3 regions of the Streptomyces sp. NPDC093544 genome follow, and region 2 is predicted to be linked to each of the others. Evidence: riboswitches for the same ligand, from Rfam matches in the RefSeq annotation. Region 2 holds a riboswitch; each other region holds the start of a gene.

Region 1 (9,938 bases), on a different contig from region 2:
TCATCAACTCGTACGGCGAGGACATGGACCCGTTCGGCAACGGCTTCGGCGACTGGAACGTCAACTGGAAGAAGTGGCGTCAGGGCAGCGCCCTGGTCGGCGGATCCCCGGAGGGGCCGAGCGTGCAGGACCGGGCCAGGCTGCGCCCCGAGTCCGTGTGAGACCGGGGCGCACCGTAGCGCCCCGTCAGGGGCGCCGGGCTGTGACCTATGCGGCTCCGCCGCGTGGGCGCGACCAGCCGGACGCGGCCCGCAGTCGCCGGACTGCGCGGCCGCCCGAACTCCTAGGCGCCCGCTAGGGCCTTCCGGCGCAGCAGTGCGGCCAGCTCGGCGGCGAACTCCACCGGATCGACCGGCAAGGTCACCGCGGCGTCCGCACGGCTCCAGGTGGCCAGCCAGGCGTCCTGGGGCCGCCCGATCAGCACAAGGACGGGCGGGCAGTTGAAGATCTCGTCCTTGATCTGGCGGCAGACACCCATTCCGCCCATCGGCACGGCCTCGCCGTCCAGCACGCAGACGTCGATCCCGCCCTTGTCCAGTTCCTTCAGGACGGCGGCGGGTGTCGCGCACTCGAGGAACTCGACCAGGGGGACATCGGTGGCCGGCCTGCGGCCTGTTGCGAGCCGCACCTGCTCCCGGGTGTTGGAGTCGTCGCTGTAGACCAGCACCGTGGCGGTCGGCTGCATTCTTCCTCCGAGACGTCGGCGTCGTCGAGACGGACAGGGTCCGCTGCGCGGATGCTACTCCTCCGAACACCTCGTCAACACCGGTTCGGACAGGGCTTCGATGGGCCATTTGGGCTGGACACACCGCATCAACACTCCGAACGGCACCCCCCGGGGTGAGGGCGGGATAAGCGACCGACATAATGTCGGTCGTGGCGACAGCAACGACAGTAGAAACCGGGCACGCGCACCCGTCGGTCAATCGGCCGAACCTCACCAGCGTCGGAACCATCATCTGGCTGAGTTCCGAGCTGATGTTCTTCGCGGCCCTCTTCGCGATGTACTTCACCCTGCGATCGGTGACCGGGCCGGATCACTGGAAGGAAATGGCCGAGTCGCTGAACGTTCCGTTCTCAGCGACGAACACCACGGTCCTGGTGCTCTCCTCACTCACTTGCCAGCTCGGCGTGTTCGCCGCTGAGCGCGGTGACGTGAAGAAGCTCCGGATGTGGTTCATCGTCACCTTCATCATGGGTGCGATCTTCATCGGCGGTCAGATCTTCGAGTACACCGAACTGGTCAAGAAGGACGGGCTCTCGCTCTCCTCCGACCCGTACGGCTCGGTGTTCTACCTGACCACCGGCTTCCACGGCCTGCACGTGACAGGAGGCCTGATCGCCTTCCTGTTCGTCCTCGGCCGCACCTACGCGGCCAGGAAGTTCACTCATGAGCAGGCAACCGCCGCCATCGTCGTGTCCTACTACTGGCACTTCGTCGATGTCGTCTGGATCGGCCTTTTTGCCACGATCTACCTGATCAAGTAATCGGGCCAACCGCCCGAAAACATCCAGAAGCACCGACGCAGAAGATCCTGACACCGGGGTAATCCGTGAAAAAGCTCTCCGCACGACGACGCCATCCGCTGGCGGCGGTCGTCGTCCTACTCCTCGCGCTGGCGGCCACCGGGGGGCTGTACGCCGCGTTCGCTCCCGCGAGCCAGGCGCAGGCCGACGAAACCGCCCAGTCCCTCGCTATCGACGAGGGCAAGAAGCTCTACGCCGTGGGCTGCGCAAGCTGCCACGGCACCGGCGGTCAGGGCAGCTCTGACGGTCCGAGCCTGGTGGGCGTGGGCGCAGCCGCCGTCGACTTCCAGGTCGGCACCGGCCGTATGCCGGCCCAGCAGCCGGGCGCGCAGATCCCGAAGAAGAAGGTCATCTACACGCAGGCCGAGATCGACCAGCTCGCGGCGTACATCGCCTCGCTGGGCGCCGGTCCTTCGGTGCCGACCAAGAACCAGGTCAGCCCCGAGGGTGCGGACATCGCCAAGGGTGGCGAACTCTTCCGTACCAACTGCGCGCAGTGCCACAACTTCACCGGCAAGGGCGGTGCGCTGTCCGAGGGCAAGTTCGCGCCCGACCTGGAAGGTGTTTCCCCGAAGCACATCTACGAGGCCATGCAGACCGGCCCGCAGAACATGCCTTCCTTCCCCGACACGATCATGTCGGAGCAGAACAAGAAGGACGTCATCGCGTACCTCGACGCGGTCAACGGTGGCGACACCGTGGAGCCGGGCGGCCTCAGCCTGGGCGGCCTCGGGCCGGTCAGCGAGGGCCTGTTCGCCTGGATCTTCGGACTCGGAGCCCTGATCGCTGTCGCCGTCTGGGTCGCCGCTCGGACCGCAAAGGCCAAGAAGTGATGAGTAGCCAACAATCTCCAGAAGAGAACCTGCCCGCCGAGCGGGCCACCGACGACCATGGACACGGTGCCGTGTCGGTGGCGAACGAGAAGGACCCGTTCGCCGACCCGGGGCTGCCGCCCCATGAGCACCGCGTCCAGGACATCGACGAGCGGGCAGCCAAGCGCTCCGAGCGCGTGGTCGCCTTCCTGTTCACCCTGTCGATGCTGGCCACGGTCGGTTTCATCGCCTCGTACGTGGCGATCCCGGCCGACAGGGGCGTCTACATCTTCCCGATCGGGCATGTCAGCGCGCTCAACTTCGCGCTGGGCATGACCCTCGGCGTCGCGCTGTTCGCCATCGGCGCGGGGGCGGTCCACTGGGCCCGCACCCTGATGTCCGACGTCGAGATCCCGGCCGAGCGCCACCCGATCGAGGCGCCGCCTGAGGTCAAGGCCCAGGTCCTGGCCGACTTCAAGCAGGGTGCCAAGGAGTCCGCGCTCGGTCGGCGCAAGCTGATCCGCAACACGATGTTCGGCGCGCTGGCCCTGGTCCCGCTCTCCGGCGTCATGCTGCTGCGCGACCTCGGCCCGCTGCCGGGAACCAGCCTCCGCCACACGATGTGGCGCAAGGGTCTGCAACTCGTCAACATGAACACGAACGAGCCGCTGCGTCCTTCGGACGTCGTCGTCGGCTCGCTCACCTTCGCCAAGCCCGAGGGCCTGGAGGAGCACGACGAGGAGTTCCAGACCGAGATCGCCAAGGCGGCCCTGATGATCGTCCGGCTCCAGCCGGACAACATCAAGGACAAGCGGGAACTCGAGTGGTCGCACGAGGGCATCGTGGCCTACTCGAAGATCTGCACCCACGTCGGCTGTCCGATCTCCCTGTACGAGCAGCAGACGCACCACGTCCTCTGCCCGTGCCACCAGTCCACCTTCGACCTCGCCGACGGCGCCCGAGTGATCTTCGGCCCGGCCGGTCACGCCCTGCCGCAGTTGCGCATCGGTGTGAACGCTGAGGGCTACCTCGAGGCGCTCGGCGACTTCGAAGAGCCCGTCGGTCCTGCTTTCTGGGAGCGCGGATGAGTACTGCGACCACCTCCGACCCGGGCGAGGCGAACTCGCGGAAGAAGGCACCCGCGGGTGAGCGGGTCGCCGACTGGGCCGACGGCCGGCTGGGCATCTACGGCCTGGCCAAGACCAACATGCGCAAGATCTTCCCGGACCACTGGTCCTTCATGCTGGGTGAGGTCTGCCTCTACAGCTTCATCATCATCATCCTCACGGGTGTGTATCTGACGCTGTTCTTCCACCCCTCGATGAACGAGGTGGTGTACGACGGCAGCTACGTCCCGCTGCAGGGCCAGCTGATGTCCGAGGCGTTCAACTCGACCATGCACATCTCCTTCGATGTGCGCGGTGGTCTGCTGATCCGGCAGATCCACCACTGGGCGGCGCTGATCTTCCTCGCCGGCATGTTCGTGCACATGATGCGGGTGTTCTTCACGGGTGCGTTCCGCAAGCCCCGTGAGGTCAACTGGATCTTCGGTTTCCTGCTGTTCGTCCTGGGCATGTTCACCGGCTTCACCGGCTACTCGCTCCCGGACGACCTGCTCTCCGGTACCGGCGTCCGCTTCATGGAGGGCGCGATCCTGTCCGTGCCGATCGTGGGCACGTACCTCTCGTTCTTCCTCTTCGGCGGCGAGTTCCCGGGCGGCGACTTCGTGGCCCGCTTCTACTCGATCCACGTCCTGCTGCTGCCGGGCATCATGCTCGGCCTGGTGGTCGGCCACCTGATCCTGGTCTTCTACCACAAGCACACGCAGTTCGCGGGCCCCGGAAAGACGAACAACAACGTCGTCGGCATGCCGCTCCTGCCGGTCTACACGGCCAAGGCCGGAGGCTTCTTCTTCCTGGTCTTCGGTGTCATCACGGTCATCGCGGGGATCGCGTCGATCAACCCGATCTGGACCATGGGCCCCTACCGCCCGGACCAGGTGTCGACCGGCGCTCAGCCCGACTGGTACATGGGCTTCTCCGAGGGTCTGATCCGCTTCATGCCGGGCTGGGAGATCAACCTCTGGGGTCACACGCTCGTCCTGGGCGTGTTCATCCCGCTGATCATCTTCCCGCTGGTCCTGGTCGCGATCGCGGTCTACCCGTTCATCGAGTCCTGGGTCACCGGCGACAAGCGCGAGCACCACATCCTGGACCGCCCGCGCAACGTCCCGACGCGTACGGCCTTCGGTGTCGCGTGGATCACCTGGTACATGGTCCTGCTGATCGGTGGTGGAAACGACCTGTGGGCCACGCACTTCCACCTGTCGATCAACTCGATCACCTGGTTCGTGCGGATCGCGTTCTTCGTCGCGCCGGTCCTCGCGTTCATCGCCACCAAGCGGATCTGCCTCGGTCTTCAGCGCCGTGACCGGGACAAGGTGCTGCACGGCCGCGAGTCGGGCATCATCAAGCGCCTGCCGCACGGTGAGTTCGTCGAGATCCACGAGCCGCTCAGCCAGGAGGCTCTGCACACGCTCACCGCGCACGAGCAGTACCAGCCGGCCCAGATCGGCCCGCCGGTCGACGAGAACGGTGTCGAGCGCAAGGTGAAGGGCGCGCAGAAGCTGCGTGCCAAGCTCAGCAAGGGCTACTACGGGGACGACAGCCAGATCCCCAAGCCCACCGTCGAGGAGTACAAGGAGATCACGAGCGGCCACGGCCACCACTGATCGCCTCAGCGTTCCTCGCTGATCGCCACGGCTGGAGCCCCGTCCATTGCATGGACGGGGCTCTTTGCCGTCTCCAGGGCTGGATAGGGTGGACTCACCCGTACGTACCCGGGTCGAGTCCACCCGGGTACCTCTCTGAGAACCCCAGGAGCGACCATGAGCGCTGTGAACCCCGCTGGAGGCGACACCGCGGCGGACCGTTCCTGGCCCAGGTTGCTGAACGGCCTGCTCGACGGCCGTGACCTGAGTGCGGACGACACCGCCTGGGCGATGAACCTGATGATGCGCGGTGAGGCGACCGACGCACAGATCGCCGGGTTCGCGGTGGCGTTGCGGGCCAAGGGAGAGACCGTCGAGGAGATCACCGGGCTCGTACGGATGATGTACGAGCACGCCAATGTGATCGAGGTGCCGGGGAAGACCGTCGACATCGTCGGTACGGGTGGTGACGGGGCCAAGACCGTCAACATCTCCACCATGTCGGCGATCGTCATCGCCGGGACGGGCGCGAAGGTCGTCAAGCACGGCAACCGGGCGGCTTCCTCGGCGTCCGGCGCGTCCGACGTCCTTGAGAAGCTCGGGGTCAATCTGGAGCTGACGACCAAGCGGGTCGCGGAGGTGGCCGAGGAGGCCGGGATCACCTTCTGCTTCGCGGTGAAGTTCCATCCGGCGCTACGTCATGTGGGCGCCGCGCGTGGGCAGTTGGGCATCCGGACGGTCTTCAACGCCCTCGGTCCGCTGACGAACCCGGCACGGGTGAAGGCGCAGGCGGTCGGCGTCGCGGACCCCCGCATGGCGCCGATCGTCGCGGGCGTCTTCGCCGAGCGCGGCAACTCCTCGCTGGTCTTCCGCGGCGACGACGGGCTCGACGAGCTGACCATCACGTCCACGTCCCGGGTGTGGGTCGTACGGGACGGAAAGGTCACCGAGGAGACCTTCGACCCGAGGGACGTCGGTATCGACCTGGTCCCGATCGAGGCACTACGGGGCGCGGACTCCACGTACAACGCGGACGTGGCGCGCCGGCTCCTCGACGGCGAGAGGGGGCCGGTGCGGGACGCGGTGCTGCTGAACTCGGCGGCGGCCCTGGTGGCCCTGTCGCCGGGTGACGGATCGCTCGCGGACCAGATCCGCGCGGGGATGACGAAGGCCGCGGAGGCCGTCGACTCGGGGACGGCCAAGCGGACGCTCGAGCGGTGGGTGGCCGCGACCAACGCGTAGCGCCTGCGGCGGTACGGCGGTCACCAATCCGTAGTGCCCTCGGCGAGCCCGCCGGGTGGGGCCGGGCCAAGGCGCCCGGCCCCTTTCGCGTTCCGGGATCCGGACACGGGTTGCGTCGTCTCGATCGGTTCGACTAGGTTTTTCGGCAGGTCATGAGTGACAGTCATGAGGCCCCGGCCGACTGTCCGGCAACCCTCCGTCCGTGGCGGGGTGCCCCGGGTGAAGACCAGGCCGTAGGCAGCGAGGTCTGCGGCAAGCGCGGACCCCTCGCCCTCTTTTGAGCGGTAAAGGCCCAGGGGTCCTGGTCATCGAGGGAGCCTTCTGTGAGCAAGCGAATGCGATAGGGCGTCGAGCCCCTTTTCCGCCTATCCCTTTCACCTTTTGCCGCGCTGAGCGCCACTTCCATGGACCGGCTCGCGCGGTGATTTCCCTGCGTCTCACAGGAGTTCGCCATGTCTGTCTCCACCGTTGCCGCCGCCCAGACCGTTTGTACGCCTCTGCCCGTGTTGGGGCGAGATGTCACCGTCCCGCTCGTCACCGGTGGCGAGGTCTCGTACGCCGCCCTCGACTACGCCGCCAGCGCCCCGGCCCTCCAGCGTGTGTGGGACGACGTGGCCGCGTACGCCCCCTATTACGGCAGCGTGCACCGCGGGGCCGGGTACCTGTCCCAGCTCTCCACCGACCTCTTCGAGAACTCCCGCACCACCGTCGCCGAGTTCCTGGACTGCCGTGACGGCGACCAGGTCGTGTTCACCCGGTCGACCACCGACTCGCTCAACCTGCTCGCCGCCGCCCTTCCGGCCGACTGCCAGGTCTTCGTCTTCGAGACCGAGCACCACGCCTCGCTGTTGCCCTGGCGGGACGCGCGGGTGACGTACCTGAACGCCCCGCGTACGCCGCAGGAGGCCGTCGCGACCCTGGAGCACGCGCTCAGCCACCGCGACCCCCACGGTCCCGCCCTCGTCTGCGTCACGGGCGCCTCGAACGTCACCGGTGAGCTGTGGCCGGTGCGTGAGCTGGCCGCCGCCGCGCACGCGCACGGCGCGCGCATCGTCCTCGACGCCGCGCAGCTCGCCCCGCACCACCCGGTGTCGGTGCGCGACCTCGACGTCGACTGGGTCGCCTTCTCCGGGCACAAGCTGTACGCCCCCTTCGGCTCCGGTGTCCTCGCGGGCCGCTCCGACTGGCTGCTCGAGGCCGAGCCGTACCTGGCGGGCGGCGGCGCCAGCCGCAAGGTGTCGCGGCGTACGGACGGGGGCGTGGACGTGGAGTGGCACGAGAGCGCCGCCCGGCACGAGGCCGGCTCGCCGAACGTGATCGGGGTCTACTCGATCGCGTCCGCCTGCAAGGCGCTCACCGAGGCGGGTTTCGACACGCTCGTCGCCCGCGAGCAGCAGCTGATCGAGACGGTCCGCGCGGGTCTCGCCGAGGTGCCCGAGGTCAGGGTCCTCTCGCTCTTCGGCGACGACGCCCCGCGTGTCGGCGTCATCTCCTTCGTCGTCGAGGGCTGGAACAGCTCGCACTTCGCGGCCGCGCTGTCCGCCGAGTACGGCATCGGAGTGCGCGACGGCCTGTTCTGCGCCCACCCGCTGGTGCGCACCCTCCTCGGCAGCGACCCGCAGACCCAGGGCGAGTGCGGCGCCCCCGAGGCCGCGCCCGGCGAGAAGTCCCTCAACGCCATCCGCGTCAGCTTCGGCGCCGGCACGCCGGACGAGCACGTCGAGCGTTTCGTGCGCGCGGTCAAGGAGCTCGTCCGGGACGGCGCGAAGTGGAACTACCGCACGGAGGACGGGCGTTGCGTCCCGGCGGTGTGATCGCCTGACAGGAGCACGGCGTATACGCTCCCCTTCGGCGGCCGTACGGCGAACAGGGGAGTCACGGGGAGTGCAGGCGCTGCGGGAGACGGATCCACGGCGGATCGGTCCGTACGAGGTGCTCGGGCGGCTCGGCGCGGGCGGCATGGGCGAGGTCTATCTCGCCGAGTCCCGGGCCGGGCTCCGGCTGGCCGTGAAGGTGGTGCGGGCCGAGCACGCGGAGGACCGCACCTTCCGCGCCCGGTTCCGCCAGGAGGTGCGGGCCGCGCAGACCGTCGGCGGGACCGGGACGTACACCGCGCGGGTGGTCGATGCCGACCCCGAGGGCGAACGGCCTTGGATGGCAACGGAGTTCGTCGACGGGCCGAACCTGCGCGACGCGGTGCTCGACGGCGGGCCGCTGCCCGAGGACGCGGTGCTCACCTTCGCGGCCGCACTGGGCGAGGCCCTCGCCGCGATCCACGCCAAGGGCATGGTGCACCGCGACCTCAAGCCGTCCAACATCCTGCTGGCGCCGGACGGTCCGCGAGTCATCGACTTCGGGATCGTACGGGCGCTGGAGGCGACGGCGATGACCCGCACCGGCACCCTGGTCGGCTCGGTCGGATACGTCTCGCCCGAGCAGATCCGCAACGGCTCCGAGGTGGGGCCGCCGAGCGACGTCTTCGCGCTGGGCGCCGTGCTCGCGTACGCGTCGAGTGGCCGCGAGCCCTTCGGGGAGGGCCAGGACTCGGTGATCCTGCTGCGCATCGTGACGCGGGACTTCGATCTTTCCGGGGTTCCTGCGCGTGTGCTTCCGCTCGTCGAGGCCTGTCTGCGGGAGGAGCCCGGGGACCGGCCCACCCCCGAGGAAGTGGTCGAGGCCGCCGGACACTCGGCCGCCTCCCTGCGGGCGGCTCTGCGGCCGGGGTGGCTCACCTCCGCACCGGCGACGGTCGCGGGGGACGAACGGTGGCTTCCGGAGCGCGAGTCGGGCGAGGGAGAGAGCCGGGTCGAGTACATCGCCCCGGCGACGGTCACGGGCGCTTCGGCGCCGGACCGCATACCGGAACCCCAACGGCGTTCGCGGCGGGGGCTGTTGACGGCTGTCGCGGGTGGGGCGGTGGTTGCCGCCACCGGGGGAGCCGGCTGGGGGCTGTGGCGGCCCGGGCGGGAGAGCGGAACGCAAGGAGCCGGGTCCCCGGAATCCCCTCAGACCGCGTCCGCGGCGGGCGTGGAGAGTCCAGCCGCCCTCGCCTGGCAGTACGACGCCGCCGGGCTCGGCGGCATGTACGGACCTTGCGTCGCCATGTCGCCGGACGGCGAAGTCGTCTACCTCGGGGACGCGAACGGCAAGCTGCACGCCCTGTCCCGTGCGGGCGGGCGGCTCTGGGCGGTCGCGCTCGGCGAGGAGGTGTCGACGCCCGTCGTCACCGCGGACGGGATCTTCTGCGTCGCCTGGGACCAGGAGAGGGTACGGCGCCGGCTGTGCGCGGTGAACGCGAACGGCAAGCTCATATGGACCAAGACCGTCGGCGAAAACGGCTACAACCCGCCGGTTCTGGCGGGTGAGGGCGTGCTGGTGGCCACCGGCGACACCGACGAGGGAGGGCTCCGCTGCTACGCGGCCGACGGCTCCGTGCTGTGGAACGCGTCCACCCCCGCCGGTCCGAACGGCACCCCCTTGGTGGCGGGTGACGTGATCTACACAGGCACCTTCGGCGACCACCTGGTGGCCCTGAACGCCGACGACGGCACCAGGATCTGGTCGGTCCCCGCGGGCCTCGACGTCGGCCGGCCGGCGCTGGTCGGCGACATCCTCGTCGCCGAGTCGGGCGGAGAGACGACCCGGCA
Region 2 (9,938 bases):
CTTGGTGATGGGATCCATTTTCATGTAGCGTGGGCTTTGCCAGCCCACCCATCACAGGAGACCGACATGGCTGTCCCCAAGCGGAAGATGTCCCGCAGCAACACCCGCCACCGCCGCGCACAGTGGAAGGCCGCCCCGGTGCAGCTCGTCCCTGTCACCGTCGACGGCTCGTCGTACCTCGTACCGCAGCGGCTCGCCAAGGCGTACGAGCGCGGGCTGCTGCGTCCGGAGGGCTGACGTGCGTGCTGCCTTCGTAGGGAAGGGCGGCAGCGGCAAGACCACGCTGTCGGCCCTCTTCGCCCGCCACCTCGCGCACTCCGGAGTGCCCCTCGTCGCCATCGACGGCGACATCAACCAGCATCTGGCGCAGGCCCTCGGCCTCGACGACGACGAATCCGTCACCGCGCCGCCCCTCAGCGCACGGCTGGGTGAGATCAAGGACTTCCTGCGCGGCGGCAACTCGCGCATCACCTCACGCGAGGCCATGATCAAGACCACCCCGCCGGGACGGGGATCGCGCCTGCTGAGGCTCCTCGGTGACGACGCCGTGCACTCCCACCACATCCAGGACGTGGCCGGCGTACCCCTGATGGTCACGGGCGAGTTCGACGAGGGCGATCTCGGAGTGGCCTGCTACCACTCCAAGCTCGGAGCCGTCGAGCTCTACCTCAACCATCTCGTCGACGGACCCGGTGAGTACGTCGTTGTCGACATGACCGCCGGGGCGGACGCCTTCGCCTCCGGCCTCTTCACACGGTTCGACATGACCTTCCTGGTCGCCGAGCCCACCCGCAAAGGCGTCTCGGTCTATCGCCAATACCGCGACCACGCAGAGGAGTTCGGGATCCCGGTAGCGGTGATCGGCAACAAGGTCACCGGTGAGGACGACGTACTGTTCCTCAAAGAACACGTCGGCGACGACCTCCTGACGTACTTTCAGCACTCCTCCTGGGTCCGAGCCCGTGAACAGGGCCGCCCTCAGGGCGACCTGGAGCCGCACAACCTCCACGCCCTGAGCCTGCTACGGACCGCACTTGACGCCCGGACCAAGGATTGGACGGCTTTCCAGGAGCACGCCGTCTACTTCCACCTTCGCAACGCCGCGGCCTGGGCCGACCGGGCCACCGGCAGCGACCTCTCCGCACAGATCGACCCCGGCTTCCGGCACGGCCCGGCCGCCCTCGCGTCGAACCCCGCCTGAGCGGGCGAAGAAGCGCCAGAACACGGCGAAGAAGCGCCTGCACAGGCCCTGCGGCGCGGCAGCACACGGCCCACGAAGCGGTCGTACACCGTCCGCCGACCCGTCACCGCGCACCACCCGAACCAGCTAGCGACAGGACTGCCCTTTCATGTCACTCGACGTCTCCCCGAAGCTGCTCGCCGAAGCCGAACGGGGTCAGGTCCGCGAACAGGACTTCGTGGAAACCGTCCGTACGTCCCTGCCGTACGCCTACGACCTCGTCGCCGGCCTGGTCGGTGAACTCCGCAACGGAGCAGGGGAGTTCGCCGACAACCACACCCCGCCGCCCTCGGATAAGGAGCGCGGGCAGCTGCTTCGGGCGCTGGCCAGTGATGCGATCCGCTCCAGCCTGGAGAGGCACTTCGGCGTGACCCTCGCCTTCATGAACTGCCACCGCGTCGCCGTCTTCCGCCCCGAGGCACGGGGTGGCGAGACCCACACCCGGTTCACCTCGCTGCGCTCCCAGATCCTCAACCAGTCACCCGAGTTCCGCGACTGCTGAGCCGTCAGGTGCGGGCGGGTGCCGTTCGGCGGAGCGGCCCCGCCCCGCATACGTCATCCCCGCCCGAATACGTCAGACCACCGGTTCCGTGAGGGACTGCTCCGCCCAGATGATCTTCCCCTCGTCGGTGTAGCGGGTGCCCCAGCGCTGGGTGAACTGGGAGATCAGGAACAGACCGCGGCCCCCCTCGTCGGTCGTCTTGGGATGGCGCAGGTGCGGTGCTGTCGCGCCGCCGTCGAAGACCTCGCAGATCAGCGCCTGGTCGGTGATCAGCCGCAGCCGGACCGGGCCGGAGGCGTGCCGGATGGCGTTGGTGACGAGTTCGCTCACGACCAGCTCGGTGGTGAAGGCCAGCTCGTCCAGGCCCCAGGTGTGCAGCTGCTGCGTGGTCGACTTGCGGGCCGTCGCGACGACGGCGGGGTCAATGGGCAGATCCCAGGTCGCTACCCGCTCGGTGCCCAGCCGACGGGTGCGGGCCATCAGCAGCGCCACGTCGTCGTACGGACGCGTCGGCACGAGATCGTCCACGATGCGGCGGCACAGTCCGTCCAGCGGCTGTCCGTGTGCCTCCAGCGCGCGGCGCAGCCGCTCCCGGCCCGCCTCCGGGTCACGTCCCGTACGGAGTGTGGAGATCAGACCGTCGGTGTGCAGCGCCAGCACACTGCCTTCGGCGAGGGTCAACTGGACCGATTCGAAGGGCAGACCCCCCACCCCCAGGGCGGGGCCGCGGGGGAGGTCGGCGAACGTGACCGTTCCGTCGGGGGTGACGATCGCAGGCGTGGGATGGCCCGCGCCCGCCATCGAACACTGCCCGTTCACCGGGTCGTACACCACATACAGACAGCTGGCGCCGACCGCCTGCATGCCGCTCGTACGGTCGTCGGCCCCGGTGCCCTCCTCCCGGGCGGCGCGACTGACCAGGTCGTCCAGGTGGGCCAGCACCTCTTCCGGCGTCAGGTCCAGGTCGGCGAGGGTCTGTACGGCGGCCCGCAGCCGCCCCATGGCCGCGGCACCGTCGATACCGTGGCCGACCACCTCGCCCACCACCAGGGCCACCCGCGCCCCGGAAAGCGGAATCACGTCGTACCAGTCCCCGGCGAGACCGGTCAGTTCGTCCGCGGGCCGGTAGCAGGCCGCGACTTCCACCGCGTCCTGGTCGGGGAAGCGATGGGGGAGCAGATTGCGCTGCAGCACGAGGGCCGCGTCGCGTTCGCGGGTGTAGCGGCGGGCGTTGTCGACGCACAGGGCTGCCCGGCCGACGAACTCCTCGGCCAGGCCGAGATCGTCCTCGTCGAAAGGATCCTGGCGGCTGCGCCGGAAGAACGTGGTGATGCCCAGAGTGACGCCGCGGGCGCGGATGGGCACGATCATCACGCTGTGCAGCCCGAGATCGAGGAAGGAGGCGGCCCGGCTCCCGGGGGCGCTCGTGGTCCACTCCCTGGCCTGCGGATCCAGCCGCTCCTCGCGCCAGGACTCGCCGTCCGTCAGACATCTGATCGGGGGAGACCCCGCCCTGTAGGACGCCACTTCGCCGATCTCGACAGCGGTTTCCGGGACCCCACCCTGCACCGACCGATGCCCGGCGCGCCGCAGCGGCACCGTGTCCGCGTCGCTCCGTGGACCGGGGGCCGGCTCCCCGCCCTTGAGTACGGATTCCAGCAGGTCCACGGCGACGAAGTCGGCCAGCCCCGGCACGGCGACATCGGCCAGTTCCTGCGCGGTCTGCATGACGTCCAGGCTGCGGCCGATGTGCTCGCCGGCCCGGTCGAGCAGCGCCAGCCGCCGTCGGGCGCGGTAGCTCTCGCCGATGTCGACGACGGTGTAGTAGACACCTATCGGGTTACCGTCGTCGTCCTCCAAACGGATGAACGACATGGCGTGCGACGTCTCGCGGTGCGGCGCGGAGCGTACGCGGCCCACGTGCTCGTAGGCGACCACCGGCTCGCCGGTCGCCAGCACCCTGAGCATCTGCGCCTCGATCCGCTCCGCGTCGAGGCCCGGCTGCACATCGGCGAGCCGTCGACCCAGGCGTTGCGGGGCCGGGTCTCCGCCGAACTGCTCCAGCGCTTCGTTCGACCACACGTACCGCAGGTCCGTGTCCACGATCGCCATGCCCACCGGGGAACCGGCGGTGATCCGCTCCAGCAACGAGCGGCTCATGTGCCAGCCGGGGCCGTCGGCCAGGTCGGCGAGCAGCACCACCCAGCGTGCCGGGCCTTCGCTCGGCCGTAGGGGGACCGCCCGCACCATCAGCTTCAGCGGGTGCCCGTCCCGGTGGAGCGCGGACAGCAGGCCCGCCCAGCCGCCGTCACCGCTGCACCCCTCGGCCAGCTCCGGGAGCCGTGCCGCGTCCTCGGGAATCAGCAGGTCGGCGGCGAGCCGTCCCAGTGCCTCGCCGGCCGGGTATCCCAGCAGCCGTTCGGCGTCCGCGGGCCAGCTGGTCACCGTCATACGGGCGTCGAGCAGCAGTGGCACGGCGTCCGCCATGTCGAGGCGCTGCCGGGCCGGCACATCCCGTTCCTTGCTCGTACCCACCGCGACCCTCTCCGCTTCCCGAAGGTGGTCTTACCCCCTTGCACCCATTCTTCACGTTGTACGACTGTCGCGCGGGCGCTGGCTCGTCGCACGGCGGGATGTGCGGAAGACGGCCAGAACTACGGACAGTGACCAGAACGGGTGACGTTCCGCGTTTGCGCGTAGTTCTTCCGTCCGGCGACGACGAGGTCGTCGGCGTCGGTTGAACTCCCGTGCCGGTGCCTCCGTATCTCTCCACGGGGATGGCGGGAGACCGCGCGCACGGAAGGAGAGCAGTGTGTCGATACCGCCCGAAGGTGAGCAGCCTGTGCGCCGCCCGGCGCTCGTACCCACCTACGTCCAGCAACGCCGCCGGACGGAGGCCCTCGCGGAACTGGTGAGGGAGTTCCGTGAGGATCAGCAGGGTGTCGGCCCGGACGAAGGCTATGAGTCGATCAGATTATCGTCGGCGCACCAGGGTGAGACTGAGGAGCTGCCGCCCACCATAGCCGGCGAGAACTATGCCGCCGGCGGGGAGACGAGGCCCGCAACACCGCCCGGGCCTGAACTCGGCCATGCGCACGGACACGCCACGGGCCCGCGCCGAGCCGCGGTTGTCGGCGCGGTGGCGGCGGCCGCGCTGACCGGATTCGCCCTGGCAATGCTGCTGCCCGGGAGTGACGGTGACGGCGGACCACAGGCCGGCGCCGTCCCCTCCGCCACGGCACCCGTCGACCAGGCCCCCTCCGGTGCCGCCGACCCGGACGGCACCGGCACCCTCCGGGAGGGAGACAGCGGCCCCGATGTGACGGAGCTCCAGGAACGGCTGCTCGATATCCCGGACGTGTACGAGAGCGGCGCCACGAGCGGCACCTACGACCCCACGCTCACCGTGGCCGTGGCCCGCTTCCAGCTGTGGTACGGGATCCGGGGCGACGAGACGGGCGTCTACGGCAACGACACCCGGGCCGCCCTGGAATCCCGTACGTGACGAGCATTCCTGCTTGCGGCTACAGCTGTCGTTGGAAGGCCGGGTGGGCGTCGAGACGTCGCACATAGTCCTGGAGGAGTGCGTATGAGGAGAGGTCGTGCTCCGCTTCGAGCTGGACGAGGGCGACCCAGAGGTCCACATCCGCCGCGGTCAGTTCCTTGCCCAACGCGTAGGGACCAGACGCGAGTTGACGGTTCAGCAGGTCGAGAGCCGCCGACCGTTCCGCCGACGGCGCACTCGGCGTGACATCACGGTCGAGGAGGTCGCGCAGGGCGTCGATGTCCGCCGCGAGTTCCGACGGGCGGAGCGGGGAGTGACAGGATCCGGCCCGGTCGGCGAAGAGGTCGCCGAGATCGCGCAGGATGTCCGGCGTGTGGTTGCTGACGACGCGTCCGCTCCACCGGTCGCACAGCGCGGGGGCGGTCAGCGGACCGTCGTAGTGGTGCCAGGTGGCCTCGTACGCCCCGCGCAGTGAGACGAACGCGGAGGGGGTGTCGGCGGGGAGCGCCAGGAGTGTGGTGGCGACCGAGTCCTTGAGACCCAGCAGGCCGTGGGTGATGGAGACCCGCAGCGAGAGGGGACAATGCGCGGACAGATACAACTCGTACCGGTGCGGCGCCGGGTAGAAGCCGCCGGCGAGACCGACTCCGATACGGCTGCGGAAGCGGTGCGGGCGTGCGGACGGTGTCGCGGTGATCCGGGGGTGAGGGACCGCGTCAAGTGAGCCGGGGACGCACGGAGTTGAGGTACATGTGCTGGAGGTACCGGTGTTTGAGGCGTGCGAGATTGTCTCGGACATGACTCTCCATGGGATGGGGAGGCCACGGCCACCTTGTGGGCACCGCGGCGGAACGGAGTGACTGCGCTACGTACCGGTCCGGATCGCTCGGACTAGTAGGCGCTGGAGACACGCAACAAATCGATGTGCAGGCGCCTCGTCAAACCGCTGTTGGCCATTCCCACCTGTCCCACACTCGGGGCTCGCGAGACGCGAGACCACGCTTGTCCCGCCGCACCGGCGGAACCCGGTCGTCACCCGGGGCACCCCGTCGCGGTGGAAGGGTTGCCTGCCAGCGAGCCGGGGCTGTTGACCTCACGGACAGGAAGAACCTGCCCGAAGGGCGCTGACAATCGTGACCGTCCCCGTCAGTGTCGGTGCGCTCCGTGAGGCCGTCAAGAAGGCCTGCGGCGCAGTCTCACCAGGTGGTCATCCGGCGTGCATCAGGCCGAACGGGCAGCGCGGAACAGATTGCGCGGCCCGGTGGTTGTCCCTGCTGAGGACGCATTGCGATGTGAGAACGAGCATGATCCCTGGGCATTGCGCACCGCTGTGGCCTCCCGTAACGTCCCCAGCAGGTTATGAGCGTCAGCGTCAAGCCCTGGCTTGCTGACCGGCAACCCTCCTCCGCGGCGGGGTGCTCCAGGTGACGACCAGGCGGTACCCGCCCCGGGTTCCGCAAGCGCGATGCCGGCGCGGCCTCCAGCCCGCCGAGCCGGAAGGGCGGAGGTGACGGACATGCAGACCGTGCCCCGTCTTCTTGTCCTGGTTCTCGCCCCGCGCCCTCGCGTGCACCTGTACTCCCGGCCGCACATCGACCTTCAGCGCGTGGCCGGCGCGCTCTGTCGTCCCTGACCTGTCACCCCGCCGCCGCACCCTCTCAGTCGAGGCCCGGCGATCTCATACGGTCGATCAGGAAGGCACCCCTTTCGTGTCCTCGTCAACGTCGTCGCCCTCTTCCTCTTCTTCTCCCGCCGCACTGCACCTGGCTGTCGCCCTCGACGGCGCGGGCTGGCACCCGGCCGCCTGGCGGGAACCGGTGTCCCGCCCCCACGATCTGTTCACCGCCTCGTACTGGACCGACCTGATCACCGAGGCCGAGCGCGGCCTGCTCGACTTCGTGACCATCGAGGACGGGCTCGGTCCGCAGTCCGCGCGACTCAGCGAACCGGACGCACGCACCGACCAGGTACGCGGCCGACTCGACGCCGTCCTCATCGCCGCCCGCGTCGCACCGCTGACCAGCCACATAGGGCTGGTGCCGACCGTAGTGGCCACACATACAGAGCCCTTCCATATATCCAAGGCCATCGCCACTCTCGACTATGTGAGCACCGGCCGCGCGGGCGTGCGGGTGCAGGCGTCCGCGCGGCGATACGAGGCCGCTCACTTCGGCCGCCGTACGTTCCCGGAGCTCCGTATCGAAGACCTGGAAACCCCGGCCCTGCAGGAGTTGATCGTCGATCTCTTCGACGAGGTCAGCGACTACGTCGAGGCGGTGCGCCGGCTGTGGGACAGCTGGGAGGACGACGCGGAGATCCGGGACGTCGCCACCGGCCGCTTCGTCGACCGCGACAAACTCCACTACATCGACTTCGAGGGCAAGCACTTCAGTGTCAAGGGCCCCTCGATCACGCCCCGTCCGCCGCAGGGTCAGCCCCTGGTCACCGCGCTGGCCCATGGGTCCGCGGGGGGCGCGCCGTTCCGGCTGCTCGGTCGCAGCGCCGACATCGGATACGTCACTCCGCACGACGTCGAGGAGGCGCGTGCCATCATCGCCGCGGTCCGCACCGAACAGGAGGCGGCCGGGCGCGCCGAGGAGCCGCTGAACCTCTTCGGTGACCTGGTGGTGTTCCTGGACAACGACCCCACCGCCGCGGTGGACCGGCGAGAGCGTCTCGACGCCCTCGCGGGCTATCCGTACACCAGCGACGCACGGGTGTTCACCGGCACCCCCGTACAACTGGCCGACCTTCTGCAGGAGTTGCAGCAGTCCGGGCTGACCGGCTTCCGGCTGCGTCCTGCCGTCGCCGGCCACGACCTCCCGGCGATCACCCAGGGTCTGGTCCCCGAACTCCAGCGCCGCAACGCCTTCCGGCACTCGTACGAGGCCGACACCCTGCGCGGGCTGCTGGGGCTCGCCCGCCCCGCCAACCGCTACGCCGCCCACGTCTGAGCCGGAGGGACCTCACTCATGAGCAAGTCAACGGACAAGCCGCTCAAGCAGATCCACCTCGCGGCGCATTTCCCCGGCGTCAACAACACCACCGTGTGGAGCGACCCCGCGGCCGGCAGCCACATCGAGTTCAGCTCCTTCGCGCACTTCGCGCGGACCGCCGAACGCGCCAAGTTCGACTTCCTGTTCCTCGCCGAAGGCCTGCGGCTGCGCGAACAGGGCGGCAAGATCTACGACTTGGACGTCGTCGGACGGCCCGACACCTTCACCATCCTCACCGCACTCGCCGCCGTCACCGAGCATCTCGGCCTGACCGGCACCATCAACTCCACGTTCAACGAGCCCTATGAGGTGGCCCGTCAGTTCGCGAGCCTCGACCACCTCTCCGGCGGGCGAGCCGCCTGGAACGTCGTCACCTCCTGGGACGCCTTCACCGGTGAGAACTTCCGCCGCGGCGGCTTCCTCCCGCAGGACGAGCGGTACTCCCGGGCCAAGGAGTTCCTGGCCACCACCAACGAACTGTTCGACTCCTGGCACAGGGACGAGATCGTCGCCGACCAGGGGAGCGGCACCTTCCTGCGGGACGCGAAGGCCGGCGCATTCGTGCACAAGGGGCAGCACTTCGACATCGAGGGGCAGTTCAATGTGCCGCGCAGCCCGCAGGGCCGCCCGGTCATCTTCCAGGCCGGAGACTCCGACGAAGGACGCGAGTTCGCCGCCGCCGGCGCGGACGCGATCTTCAGCCGGTACAGCACCCTCAAGGAGGGGCAGGCGTTCTACACGGACGTCAAGGGGCGCCTGGCCCGGCACGGCCGCACCCACGACCAGCTGCTGATCCTGCCCGCCGCCACCTTCGTCCTCGGTGACACGGACGCCGAGGCGGAGGAGATCTCCCGCGCGGTGCGGCGCCAACAGGTCAGCGGCGCCACCGCCATCAAGCACCTCGAGTTCGTCTGGAACCGCGACCTGTCCGCGTACGACCCGGACGGCCCGCTTCCCGACATCGACCCGGACCCGGGCGAGCACACCATCGCCCGAGGGCGTGCCCAGGTACGGATGTACCGCGACCCGCTGGCCACCGCCCGCGAGTGGCGGGAGCGCGCGGCCGCCAACAAGTGGTCCATCCGCGACCTCGTCATCGAGACCGGCAACCGTCAGTCGTTCGTCGGCTCCCCGGCCACCATCGCCGAGACCATCAACGACTTCGTCCAGGCGGACGCCAGCGACGGCTTCATCCTCGTCCCGCACATCACTCCGGGCGGCCTCGACGGCTTCGCCGACACCGTCGTCCCGCTGCTCCAGGAACGCGGCGTCTTCCGCACGGAGTACGAGGGCACGACCCTGCGCGACCACCTCGGCCTGGCCCACCCCGACGCCGACGCGCCTGCCGAGCGGGTCGCATCATGAAGTTCCTCGCCATCACCCTGATCGTGCACGCGCCGGACCCGGTGACCGGCGTGCGGAAACCGACCAACGCGCGTTTTCGCGAGGTCATCGACAACGCGCTGCTCGCCGAGGAGTTGGGCTTCGACGGCTTCGGCGTGGGGGAGCGGCACGAGCGGCCGTTCATCTCCTCCTCGCCGCCCGTCGTACTCAGCCACATCGCGGCGCTCACCTCCCGGATCCGCCTGTTCACGGCGGTCACCACGCTCAGCCTCCTGGACCCGGTGCGCGCGTACGAGGACTACGCGACGCTGGACCATCTGTCCGGCGGACGGCTGGAGTTGATCATCGGCA
Region 3 (9,938 bases), on a different contig from region 2:
CGCCCGGCGTATCGCCGACCCTCGCAAGGTGGTCGCCGAGTGGCGGGAGAAGGCCGACGCGAACGGCTGGTCGCTGCGGGAGACCGCCATCGCGCTCGGTCCCCAGCGCGGTCACGTCGGCACTCCGGCCGGCCTTGCGGACAAGTTCGCCCACTGGGTACGGCACGGCGCCGTCGACGGCTTCAACGTCACGCCCTACCTGATCCCCGACGGCCTCGACGATATCGTCGACCTGCTCGTCCCCGCACTGCAGGAACGCGGTATCTACCCCACCGAGTACACGGGTACGACTCTGCGCGAGCACCTGGCCCTGCGGGAACCCCTCACCCACCGCTCCACGACCGACCGACGCCAGGCCGGCTGACCCGCGCCTCCTCCGTCCGCGACGCCGGCCCACCCTTTCTTGTGGGTGGGCCGGTTACTCGTCCGGTCGTACGGAACTCATCGCGCCGTCTCCAACTGCGCGGGCTGCCAACTCAGTTCGGGCGCGACCAGATGGCGTACGTCGTGCAGGATCTGCTCGTACTCCTCCCGCCGGAACTCGTACGGCAGCTCGATACGCAGCTCCGACACCGCCGAGACCACCGAGTCCGCCGCCAGTTGTTCCAGGATCTGCTCCGCCGTGCCGACCACGTCGGGGGCGAACAGGATCCGCTTCGGGCCCCGAGGGGCCAGGGTGCGGGCGTGGCGGCTCGCCGCGTACTCCCGGTAGCGGGTGCGGGTGGCCTGGTCGGCGCTGTCGAACGGCACGATCACGCGGCCCACCGCGACGCGGGCGGTGGACCGGGTACGCCGGTACTCGGTGAACAGGTTCAGCTGGGCTGTGGTGAAGTCGTCGGTGTCCTCGCCGGTGACGATGTTGCCGGACAGCAGGTTGAGGCCGTTCTCGGCGGCCCAGCGGACCGAGCGCAGGCTGCCTCCGCCGTACCAAATGCGGTCCACCAGGCCGGGGTTGTGTGGTTGCAGTCGCGGCCGCTGGGTGTTGCCCGGCGACTGGATCACCGTGTCCGGGCCCCCGAGATACTCGCCACGCAGGTTGTCGACGACGCGGGCGACCCTGCCGTAGGACAGGTCGAAGGCGCGCCAGTCACCGTCGTACACCAGGTCGCCGAGCAGTTCGGCGTGCGGCATGCCGGTGCTGAAGCCGACCTGGAGTCGGCCGCGGGACAGCACGTCGGCCAACGCCAGGTCCTCGGCCAACCGGAACGGGCTCTCGTACCCGATCGGGATGACCGCGGTGCCCAGCTCGACCCGATCGGTACGTTGGCCGGCCGCGGCGAGGAACACCGCGGCCGAGCCGACGCCGTGTTCGAGGTGGCGCTGCCGGATCCAGGCGCCGTCGAAGCCCAACCGCTCGCCGTACTCGAAGAGTTGGAGCGTCTCCTCCAGGCCGGTGTAGGGGTCGTCGTCGGAGAAGTTGCCCGGGGTGAGAAAGGCCAACGAGCTGATGGTGGGGGTGCTCATGCGGTCTTCGTCCTCGTGTGGTGTTCGGTCCTCATTACTCTGCTGTCCGGAGGTGTCACCGGCTCACCTCCGGGGCGACCAGGTCAGCGGACTCGCTCCCGTCCGAGGGCTTTCCGGCAGCGCCGGCCGAGGCATGCCGACCGCCGGGGATCGCCGCGAGCAGTTCCCGGGTGTAGTCGTGGCCGGGGCGGGTGAACAGTTCCTCGCTGGTACCTGCCTCGACTATGCGGCCGGCGCGCATGACGGCGACCTGATGCGCGATCTGGCGTACGACGGCCAGGTCGTGCGAGATGAACAGGTACGCCACTCCGGTGTCGGCCTGCAGTTCGGCGAGCAGGTCGAGGACCTGGGCCTGGACGGAGACGTCGAGTGCGGACACCGGTTCGTCGCAGACCACCAGGTCCGGCGACAGTGCGAGGGCGCGGGCGATCGCGACGCGCTGCCGCTGCCCGCCGGACAGCTCCGCCGGGCGGCGGCCAAGGACCGAGGCGGGCAGCGCCACCCGGTCGAGGAGATCTCTGGCCCGGGCCAGCCGGGAGGCGCGGTCACCGACCTTGAACGCGCGCAGTGGCTCGGTGATCACCTCGCCGATGGAGAACCTCGGGTCCAACGAGGCGTACGGGTTCTGGTAGATGAGCTGCGCCCGGCGGCGTAGCTGCCTGGCCTGTGCTCCGCGGGCGGTGGTGACATCGGCGCCGTCGAACAGGATGCGCCCGGCGGTCGGGTCGGCCAGGCGGAGCACCAGTCGGGCGGTGGTGGACTTCCCGGAGCCGGATTCGCCGACCAGTGCCAGTGTCCGCCCGCGGTGGAGGGTGAAGCTGACGTCGTCGACCGCGCGCAGTGTGCGGGCCGAGCCCGCGGCGTGGGGCAGCTGGAACTCTTTGACCACGTTGCGTATCTCGACCAGCGGCGCTTCCTTCTCGGCTGTGGGGGGTGGGCCCGCGACCGTGGCTCGGGGGCGTGCGGTGGTGAGGCTCGGAGCGCTGGCCAGCAGTCGACGGGTGTAGTCGTGCTGCGGGTTCTCGAGGATGTCGCGGGTCGGACCGGTCTCGACGACCCGTCCCTGCGACATGACCACGATCCGCCGGGCACGGTCGGCGGCGACGCCGAGGTCATGGGTCACCAGCAGTACCCCGGTGCCGGTCGCTTCGGTGAGGTGCTGCAGGTGGTCGAGGATGACCCGTTGCACGGTGACGTCCAGCGCGCTGGTCGGCTCGTCGGCGATGATCAACTTTGGTTTGGCGGCGATGGCGATGGCGATCAGGGCCCGTTGCCGCATCCCGCCGGACAGTTCGTGCGGGTACTGCCGGGCGCGGGTGGCCGCGTCGGGCAGCCCGGCCAGGTCCAGGACGGCGATCGCGTCCAACGGCGCGGAGCGTCGCGTCGCCAGCTGGTGGATGCGCAGCACTTCGGCGACCTGCTCACCGATGCGTTTGACCGGGTTGAGTGACACCGACGGGTCCTGCGGCACGAGCCCGATCCCCGCGCCGCGCACCGTGCGCAGCTCCCGTTCCGACAGCGAGGTGAGGTCGTGCCGGCCGAAGCGGACGGTACCGGCGTCGATGCCGCCGTTCGCCGCGAGGAGCCGGATGATCGCATGCGCGGTCGTGCTCTTGCCGGATCCGGACTCGCCGACCACTGCGGTGACTTCGCCCGGCCACACGTCGAGATCCACGCCCTGCACGGCCTGTACGGTGCCGCCGCGGGTGCGGTACGACACCGACAGGTCCCGCACCTCCAGCAGCGGTTCCCTTCCACCGCTCGGGTCGGTGGCGGTCGCTTCGGTGGTCACGACCTCGTTCGTGGCGGCATGGTTCGTCACGGCTTCATCCGTCTCGGGTTCGTTCGTCAGCGGGCCGGTCATCGCTGCCGGGACCATTCGCCGTCCAGCGCGCGTGCGATGCGGTTGGTGGCCAGCACCGTCGCGGCGATCACCAGCCCGGGCAGCGCGGTGAGCCACCATGCGTTGCCCAGGTAGTTGCGTCCGTCGGAGATCAACGTGCCCCATTCCGGCGCCGGTGGCGGCGCTCCGTAACCGAGGAAGCTCAGTGACGAGACGGCCAGGACGGCGGTGCCGAACTCCAGAGTGGCCAGCACGATCACCGGGCCCATCGCGTTGGGCAGCACATGCCGGCCAAGGACCGAGTACCAGCGGGCCCCGCAGGAGCGGGACGCCTCGACGAAGACCGCCTGCCGCACCCGCAGCACTTCCGCACGCATCACTCGTGCGAAGCCGGCGACGCTGGCGATCCCGACCGCGACCGCGACCTTCACCGTTCCATAACCGAGGGCGGTGACCAGGGCCAGTGACAGGAACAGCGCCGGGATCGACAGCAATACGTCGACGAAGCGCATCACCACGTCCTCGACCCAACGGCCCACGAACCCGGCGACCAGGCCCAGCAGGCCGCCGACCAGGAAGGCGACGCCCACTGCGATCAGCGTCGCCTTCAACGACAGCTGCGCACCGTGCACCACCCGGGAGAACAGGTCACGTCCCAGTTCGTCGGTGCCGAACCAGTGCGCGCCGCTCGGGCCCTGGAAGTTCTGCGACGGCACCCCCTGCAGTGGGTCCTGCGAGGTGAACAGCCCCGGCCAGAACGCGGCCAGTACTACGAGTACCACCGCGAGGACCGATACCAGCAGGCCGGGTCGCAGAAGGAGGAACCGGGCCACGCGCCTGGGTTCGAACCCGCGCGCCGGGCCGGGGTCGATGTCCGGCTCGACCGGTAGTGCCAGGCCGAGCGCGGCACCGGCGGTGGCATCCTCGACAAGGGTCTCGCTCATGCGGGCCGCACCTTCCTGTTCGAGGCCACCACGATCCGCGGGTCCAGCAGCGGATAGACGAGATCGACGAGGAGGTTGGCCACCACGAAGATCAGGGCTCCGAACACCACCACCCCCTGGACCAGCGGGATGTCCTGGGCCGTGACCGCCGCGGCCGTAACCCGGCCAAGGCCGTCGCGGGAGAACACCGTCTCGACGACCACCGAGCCTGCGATGAGTTGCCCGGCCAACAGCCCGACGATCGTCAACGCCGGCAGCGACGCGTTGCGCAGCGCGTGCCGCAGGTGAATGCGCAGTCGGCTCGCGCCCTTGGCCCGCGCGGTCTCCACATAGGCCTGATCCAGCGCCGTGAGCAGGCTCTTGGCCAGCACCTGCGAGACCAGGGCGCCGGTCGGGATCGCGAGCGTCACCGCCGGCAGTACCAGGCCAGGCAGCCCGTCGTTGCCGAACGCGGGGAACCATCGCGCCCGGAAGGAGAACAGCTCGACGAGCACCAGCCCGACCCAGAACGTCGGTACCGACACCCCCAGTGGTGGCAGCGACAGCAACAGCTGCCGCAACCACCGCTGCGTGGTGTAGGTCGCCAGCGCCGCCAGACCGCCACCGAAGACCACCGCGAGCAGCAGGGCCGCTCCGGTCAACTGCAGCGTCTGCGGCAGCGCGTCGGCCAGCGTCGAGGTCACCGGCCGACCGGTGGAGACCGCGTTTCCGAAATCACCGCGCACCGCGTTGCCGAGATGGTCGGCGTACTGCACCAGCACCGGTTTGTCGAAGCCGTACTCATGCCGCAGTGCGGCGATCTGCGCCGGATCGATCTGGCCCGAGTCCGCTCCGGCGCCGGCCATCGCCGAGACCGGATCACCGGGCAGATAGTTCAGTATGAAGAACGACACCGTGTAGGCCGCCCAGAGCACCCCGAGTGCCTGTGCGAGACGCTTGATCACATAGCGACGCATTCCCTGCTCACCTCCTGCTGCCGACGACCCGATCGGACGCTCCGTCGCGCATCCACCGGTGGCTAGCCGATCCAGGTGTCGTGCAGCTGGATCCGGCTGGAGGCATCGAAGTTGAGGTTGTGCACCTTCTTCGCCACCCCCAGCTGGGTCTGCAGCTCCACCACGGGAATGACGTAGGCGTTCTGCACGATCAACTGCTGTGCCTGGCCGACCAGTTCCTTCCGCTTGGCCGCGTCGGCCGTTGCCGCCTGCTGGGTCAGCACCGTGTCCAGCGGGCCCGTCGGCAGGTGGTAGAGGTTGGCCAGCTTGGTGGAGTACTGGGTGCGCAGGATGTCCGGGTCGGCGCGGGTCAGGTTGCCCCACGACGCGTCGAAGTCGCCGGACTGCAGCACCGTGGCCAACTGGGAGGTCTGCGTCTCCTTGAGCACCACGTCGACTCCGACGGCCTTGAACTGCTGCTGGATCAGCTCCAGCGCCGGCTGGTTGGTGGCCGCGTTCGCGAACCACCTGACGGTCAGGCTGAGCTTGGTGCCGTTCTTCGACCTGATGCCGTCACTGTCGACCTTCCAACCGGCCGAGTCCAGCAGGGACTTCGCCTTCGCCGCGTCGAAGGCCAGGTCGGAGCCCTGGTCCGCGTAGTCCGGTGTGGTGTACGCCAGGATGCTGGTCGCCGGCCTGGTGCCGGTCGGGTACACGGTGTCGACGATCTGCTGCCGGTCGATGGCGAACAGGAGTGCCTGACGCACCTTCGCGTCCTTCAGCAGCGGGCGTGAGTTGTTCAGCGCCAGGTTGAACACCGCACCGGGATTGGCCCGCCGTTGCAGGTTCACCTGGCCGCCCGTGAGTGCCGCCTCGTCGGCCTTGCCGACGCTGCTGATCGCGTCCACCTGACCGGACTGCAGGCTGCCGGTGCGCACGCCCGATTCGGGCACCACCTTGAACACCAGCTTGTCCAGGTACGCCTCGCCCTGTTTGGTCCACAGCGACGAACCCCAGGCGTACTTGCTGCGCTTGGTCAAGGTGATCGCCTGGTTCTGCACGTAGCTCTGCAGCGTGAACGGCCCGGACCCGACCACACCCTTGCTGCACTTCTCCTGCGGGCTCCGCTTCGCGCTAGCCGACGACTCGATACCCAGTGAGTGCGTCGACGTGGCCTGGAGGAACTGCGCGTTCGGCTGCTGGAACTTGACCCGCACCGTGAGCGGATCGACCGCGGTGGTGCTGTCCACGCCGCTCAAGTACCCCTGGGCCAGCGTCCCCAGGGCGCCGAGCTTCGGCACCGCGTCGAAGTTGTCCTTGACCACCTGCGCGGTCAGCGGTGTCCCGTCGCTGAAGGTGACACCCGATCGCAGGTGGAAGGTGAACGTGGTCGCGTCGGAGCTGATGTCCCAGCTCTTCGCCAGCCACGGCACGATCTTGCCGGTCTTGGGATCCTGGTCGGTCAGGGAGTCCACGATCTGGCGCAGGGAGTAAATGGTCTCGTTGCTGCTCACTTGCTGCGGATCCACGCAGCCCACGTCGGAACCCACCGCGAAGGTCAGGGTGCCACCGGACTTGGCCGGGCCGCTGTCGCTGGTCGAGCTGTCGCTGCTGCTCGACGTGCAGGCGCTCAGCAGGAGGCTGCTTGTCACAAGTGCGGCGAGTGCCGCCCACCGGGTAGGTCGGGAATCCGGACGCGATATCACGGAATGGGTTCTCCTACTCCAAAGTCACCGCGCACGTGCCTGTGCGGACCAGGGCGATGCGTGGCGGAAATGCTCGGAAGGTGCCAAAGGGGAAGGGTGCCGACGAAGGCGTGACAGCGCCGCGGGCTCCGACAGCGCTGTGGGAGCCCGCGGGGAGTTGCCTGCGGGTGTCAAAGCCGTCGGCGAACGTCACTCAGGACGGCGGGAGGCAAGGACGCAATCAGCCGTGACACAGACAGCTGGTGAAGAGCTGCAGGTCGATGTGGCGACGGCGCGACAAACCGGAGAACACCGCAGCGGCCGCGATCGAGGCACTCAGATCACTGCTGTGCCGCACGCTGGTCCTCCCCATCTCAGGCCCGATCAACGGGCCACGCGCTTGCGGGGTCGGTGACCCTGCCGGGCTTTCACCTGGAGCACCCCACCGCGGTGGAGGGTTGCCGGTCAGCGAGCCAGGGCTTGACGCTAACACTCAATGCCGCTTGAAACGTTAACGAGCGTCGCCATGATCCGTCAATGGCGACAGGGGAGTTGGACAACGCTCGGCAGGACGGATCGAACCGCGCAGGGCTCGGGAACGGCTGGCCGAACTCGCCTGACCAGGTGCCGGCCGGGGCCCGAGGCGCCCTGACTCAAGAAGTCGCCCGCACTGGCTGTTTTATCGATCCGGATGGCCTTCCTAGATTTTTCCTGAAATCTGGGTATGGTTTCGCCCAAATATGTGGCTTTACCCCAGATGTGGTCACATCCTGAACGCAGGAGATAAATGTGTACCTAGCAACTAGTCGGGGCGAGTTCCTGACTCTGGGCGCTTGGAGGGAAAGGCATGCAATGGAGCAGCCTTCAAAACACCCACGGCCGGCGGGCCCGACTCGAACGTTCTCGGGACATTCAACCCGTCCCCCCGACTTTGCCGGTCCGCGGCGACAGGGGAGCCGAGCCCGTGGATGACCGGCGTGTGGACCTGGCCGCCGCTTACGCGGCGCCAGAACTATTGGCGATTCGAGACCGGCTGCTTGTCGCTCTGGCGTTCTCGTCAGGCGTCTTCGAAGCGATCTGCTTTCTCTCCTTCGGGAAGGTCTTCACGGCGTTCCAGACCGGAAACCTGGTGTTTCTCGGCCTTGGAGTAGCCGGCACGAGGCCGCCTGCCGGCCCGGATCCCGTTCGCGTGGTGATTTCACTTGCCGCGTTCGCCGTGGGGGCCGCGCTGGCAACTCGGATCCTGACCGCGTTCAACGGCGACCAAGAGATGGAGGACTCCGAGGTCTTCGAAGCATGGCCGCGTCGTGTCTCCATCGCGCTCTGCGTCGCGACGGTGGCGCAGGTCGGTTTCCTCGTCGTGTGGATGGCGACGTCTCCGTCGAGCCTTGTGTCCAACATTCTGGTCGCCCTCAACGCCTTTGCGATGGGCCTGCAGATGAATGCCGTTCGGTCGCTCCATGTGCCGGGCATCTCCACCACGGCGGCTACGGCCACCTTCATCAGCTGGATCTCCGGTATCTCGACCTGGACTCTCAAGCCCGCCGCGGCGCGCCGCCTGACCGGGGTCCTGGTGGGCATGGTGGCCGGCGCCTTCGTCGGAGACTGGATGCTCAGCCACGCGCACACCTACGCGCCGGTGCTGCCAGTGGTCGTGATCGCACTCGTCATCGTGATCGCCTCCGTGGCGATGAAGCAGAAGCCCGCGCGATAGCGCCCGACGAGCGGATCCCCTCCACCGTGTCGATACGGCCGACGCGATGGCCGTCCCGGCTCGGGCCGATCGGCACGGTGGCGGGGGTCCGACTACTTCCCGTTCCCCCGGGCCCGCCCGCAACGGTCGGCCGTACCGCACAATGGTGCGATGATCGACGGCACTTCGCGGACAACAGCCCAGCCGCCGCCCCGGTTGATCAAGGACGACGAGCTGACCGACCATTCCGTCGTGGCCAACAGCACCATGAACCGCGGACGGGTTCTGACAGGCGTCAACAGCTACACCCGCGAACTCGGCTTCGCCCCCACAGAGTTCCTGAACGGCAGCGACAGCGACCATGGCTCCGTGCCGTCCTGGCTGGACCTGTGCAGCGGAGAAGGGTTGGCCCTCCGCGAAGCAGCCCAGCGACTCCCGCAAGCCGCGTTGACCGGCGTGGACCTGGTGGGCCCGCGGCTGCGGACAGCGCTGCCCGACGGCCTCGAACTCATCACCGCGGACCTCGGCCGTTGGTCCCCAGGGCGCCGCTACGACCTGGTCACCTGCGTCCACGGACTGCACTACATCGGCGACCGGCTCGCCCTCCTGGAACGGGCCGCCTCCTGGCTCACCGGCACCGGCCTGCTGGTCGCCCACCTCGACCCTTCGACGCTGCGGCGGCCCGACGGCGGTGACGCTTCCCGGCCGGTCCTGGCCGCGCTGCGTGCTGCCGGTTTCCATTACTCGGCCCGTCACCACCGCCTCAGCCTGCGGGGCGGCCGCCGCATCGCCTTGCCCTTCACCTACCTCGGCGCCGACCCCCACGCCGGCCCCAACTACACCGGCCAGCCGACCGTCGCGTCGTACTACCGCCCCCGTTCGGAGAGCCCTCGTGCGGAGGCGACAGGTGATGCGGAAGGGCGCGATGACTTTCCAACGGCGCGGCAGTCTCCACTGCCGTAACCCCTGGCGTGAGGAAGAGGAGCGAGTCCCGTGCGCATAGTGATCAGCGAATTCATGAGCCTGGACGGCGTAGTACAGGCACCGGGTGGACCCGATGAGGACATCGAGGGTGGCTTCGCTCACGGCGGTTGGACTCACCCGTTCTTCGATCCGGAGGTGGTGGGCGGCGCCTTCGCCGACGCACTGAACAAGGCCGACGCGCTGTTGTTCGGACGCCGCACGTGGCAGTCGATGGCCGCGGCGTGGCCCGAACGTGGCGGCGATCCGTTCGCCGACCGGATGAACGGCATCCCGAAGTACGTGGTTTCCCGAACGCTGGGTGATGACGATCTGACGTGGACCAACACCAGGCGCGTCCCCGGCGATGAAGCCGTCGCCCACATCCGCAAGCTGCGCGAGACGGACAGCGGC

Evidence for each region. Region 2 has a riboswitch for S-adenosylmethionine ahead of AB0N66_RS37815 (putative leader peptide). Riboswitches for the same ligand answer to the same signal wherever they lie in the genome.
Region 1: it holds a riboswitch for S-adenosylmethionine, as region 2 does, so the genes downstream of both, AB0N66_RS02405 (aminotransferase class V-fold PLP-dependent enzyme) here and AB0N66_RS37815 (putative leader peptide) in region 2, are expected to answer to the same signal.
Region 3: it holds a riboswitch for S-adenosylmethionine, as region 2 does, so the genes downstream of both, AB0N66_RS15555 (ABC transporter substrate-binding protein) here and AB0N66_RS37815 (putative leader peptide) in region 2, are expected to answer to the same signal.

The regions. Positions count from the first base shown of each region.
Region 1 covers NZ_JBFBEA010000002.1:12,332-22,269, forward strand. Annotated here, with positions in the region: gene AB0N66_RS02370 (Ig-like domain-containing protein) at 1-161, shown strand, start outside; gene AB0N66_RS02375 (hypothetical protein) at 284-685, opposite strand; gene AB0N66_RS02380 (heme-copper oxidase subunit III) at 868-1,488, shown strand; gene AB0N66_RS02385 (c-type cytochrome) at 1,554-2,360, shown strand; gene AB0N66_RS02390 (Rieske 2Fe-2S domain-containing protein) at 2,360-3,427, shown strand; gene AB0N66_RS02395 (cytochrome bc complex cytochrome b subunit) at 3,424-5,070, shown strand; gene trpD (anthranilate phosphoribosyltransferase) at 5,227-6,291, shown strand; SAM riboswitch class IV at 6,440-6,556, shown strand; gene AB0N66_RS02405 (aminotransferase class V-fold PLP-dependent enzyme) at 6,744-8,105, shown strand; gene AB0N66_RS02410 (serine/threonine-protein kinase) at 8,176-9,938, shown strand, end outside.
Region 2 covers NZ_JBFBEA010000036.1:66,567-76,504, forward strand. Annotated here, with positions in the region: gene rpmF (50S ribosomal protein L32) at 67-237, shown strand; gene AB0N66_RS37790 (ATP-binding protein) at 239-1,201, shown strand; gene AB0N66_RS37795 (SCO5389 family protein) at 1,350-1,742, shown strand; gene AB0N66_RS37800 (SpoIIE family protein phosphatase) at 1,815-4,277, opposite strand; gene AB0N66_RS37805 (peptidoglycan-binding protein) at 4,555-5,247, shown strand; gene AB0N66_RS37810 (glutathione S-transferase C-terminal domain-containing protein) at 5,267-6,046, opposite strand; gene AB0N66_RS37815 (putative leader peptide) at 6,139-6,204, opposite strand; SAM riboswitch class IV at 6,241-6,386, opposite strand; SAM riboswitch class IV at 6,603-6,716, shown strand; gene AB0N66_RS37820 (putative leader peptide) at 6,764-6,880, shown strand; gene AB0N66_RS37825 (LLM class flavin-dependent oxidoreductase) at 6,957-8,201, shown strand; gene AB0N66_RS37830 (NtaA/DmoA family FMN-dependent monooxygenase) at 8,220-9,608, shown strand; gene AB0N66_RS37835 (LLM class flavin-dependent oxidoreductase) at 9,605-9,938, shown strand, end outside.
Region 3 covers NZ_JBFBEA010000009.1:105,810-115,747, forward strand. Annotated here, with positions in the region: gene AB0N66_RS15530 (NtaA/DmoA family FMN-dependent monooxygenase) at 1-364, shown strand, start outside; gene AB0N66_RS15535 (LLM class flavin-dependent oxidoreductase) at 442-1,464, opposite strand; gene AB0N66_RS15540 (ABC transporter ATP-binding protein) at 1,520-3,343, opposite strand; gene AB0N66_RS15545 (ABC transporter permease) at 3,325-4,251, opposite strand; gene AB0N66_RS15550 (ABC transporter permease) at 4,248-5,207, opposite strand; gene AB0N66_RS15555 (ABC transporter substrate-binding protein) at 5,270-6,892, opposite strand; SAM riboswitch class IV at 7,263-7,372, opposite strand; gene AB0N66_RS15560 (YoaK family protein) at 7,836-8,585, shown strand; gene AB0N66_RS15565 (class I SAM-dependent methyltransferase) at 8,736-9,527, shown strand; gene AB0N66_RS15570 (dihydrofolate reductase family protein) at 9,558-9,938, shown strand, end outside.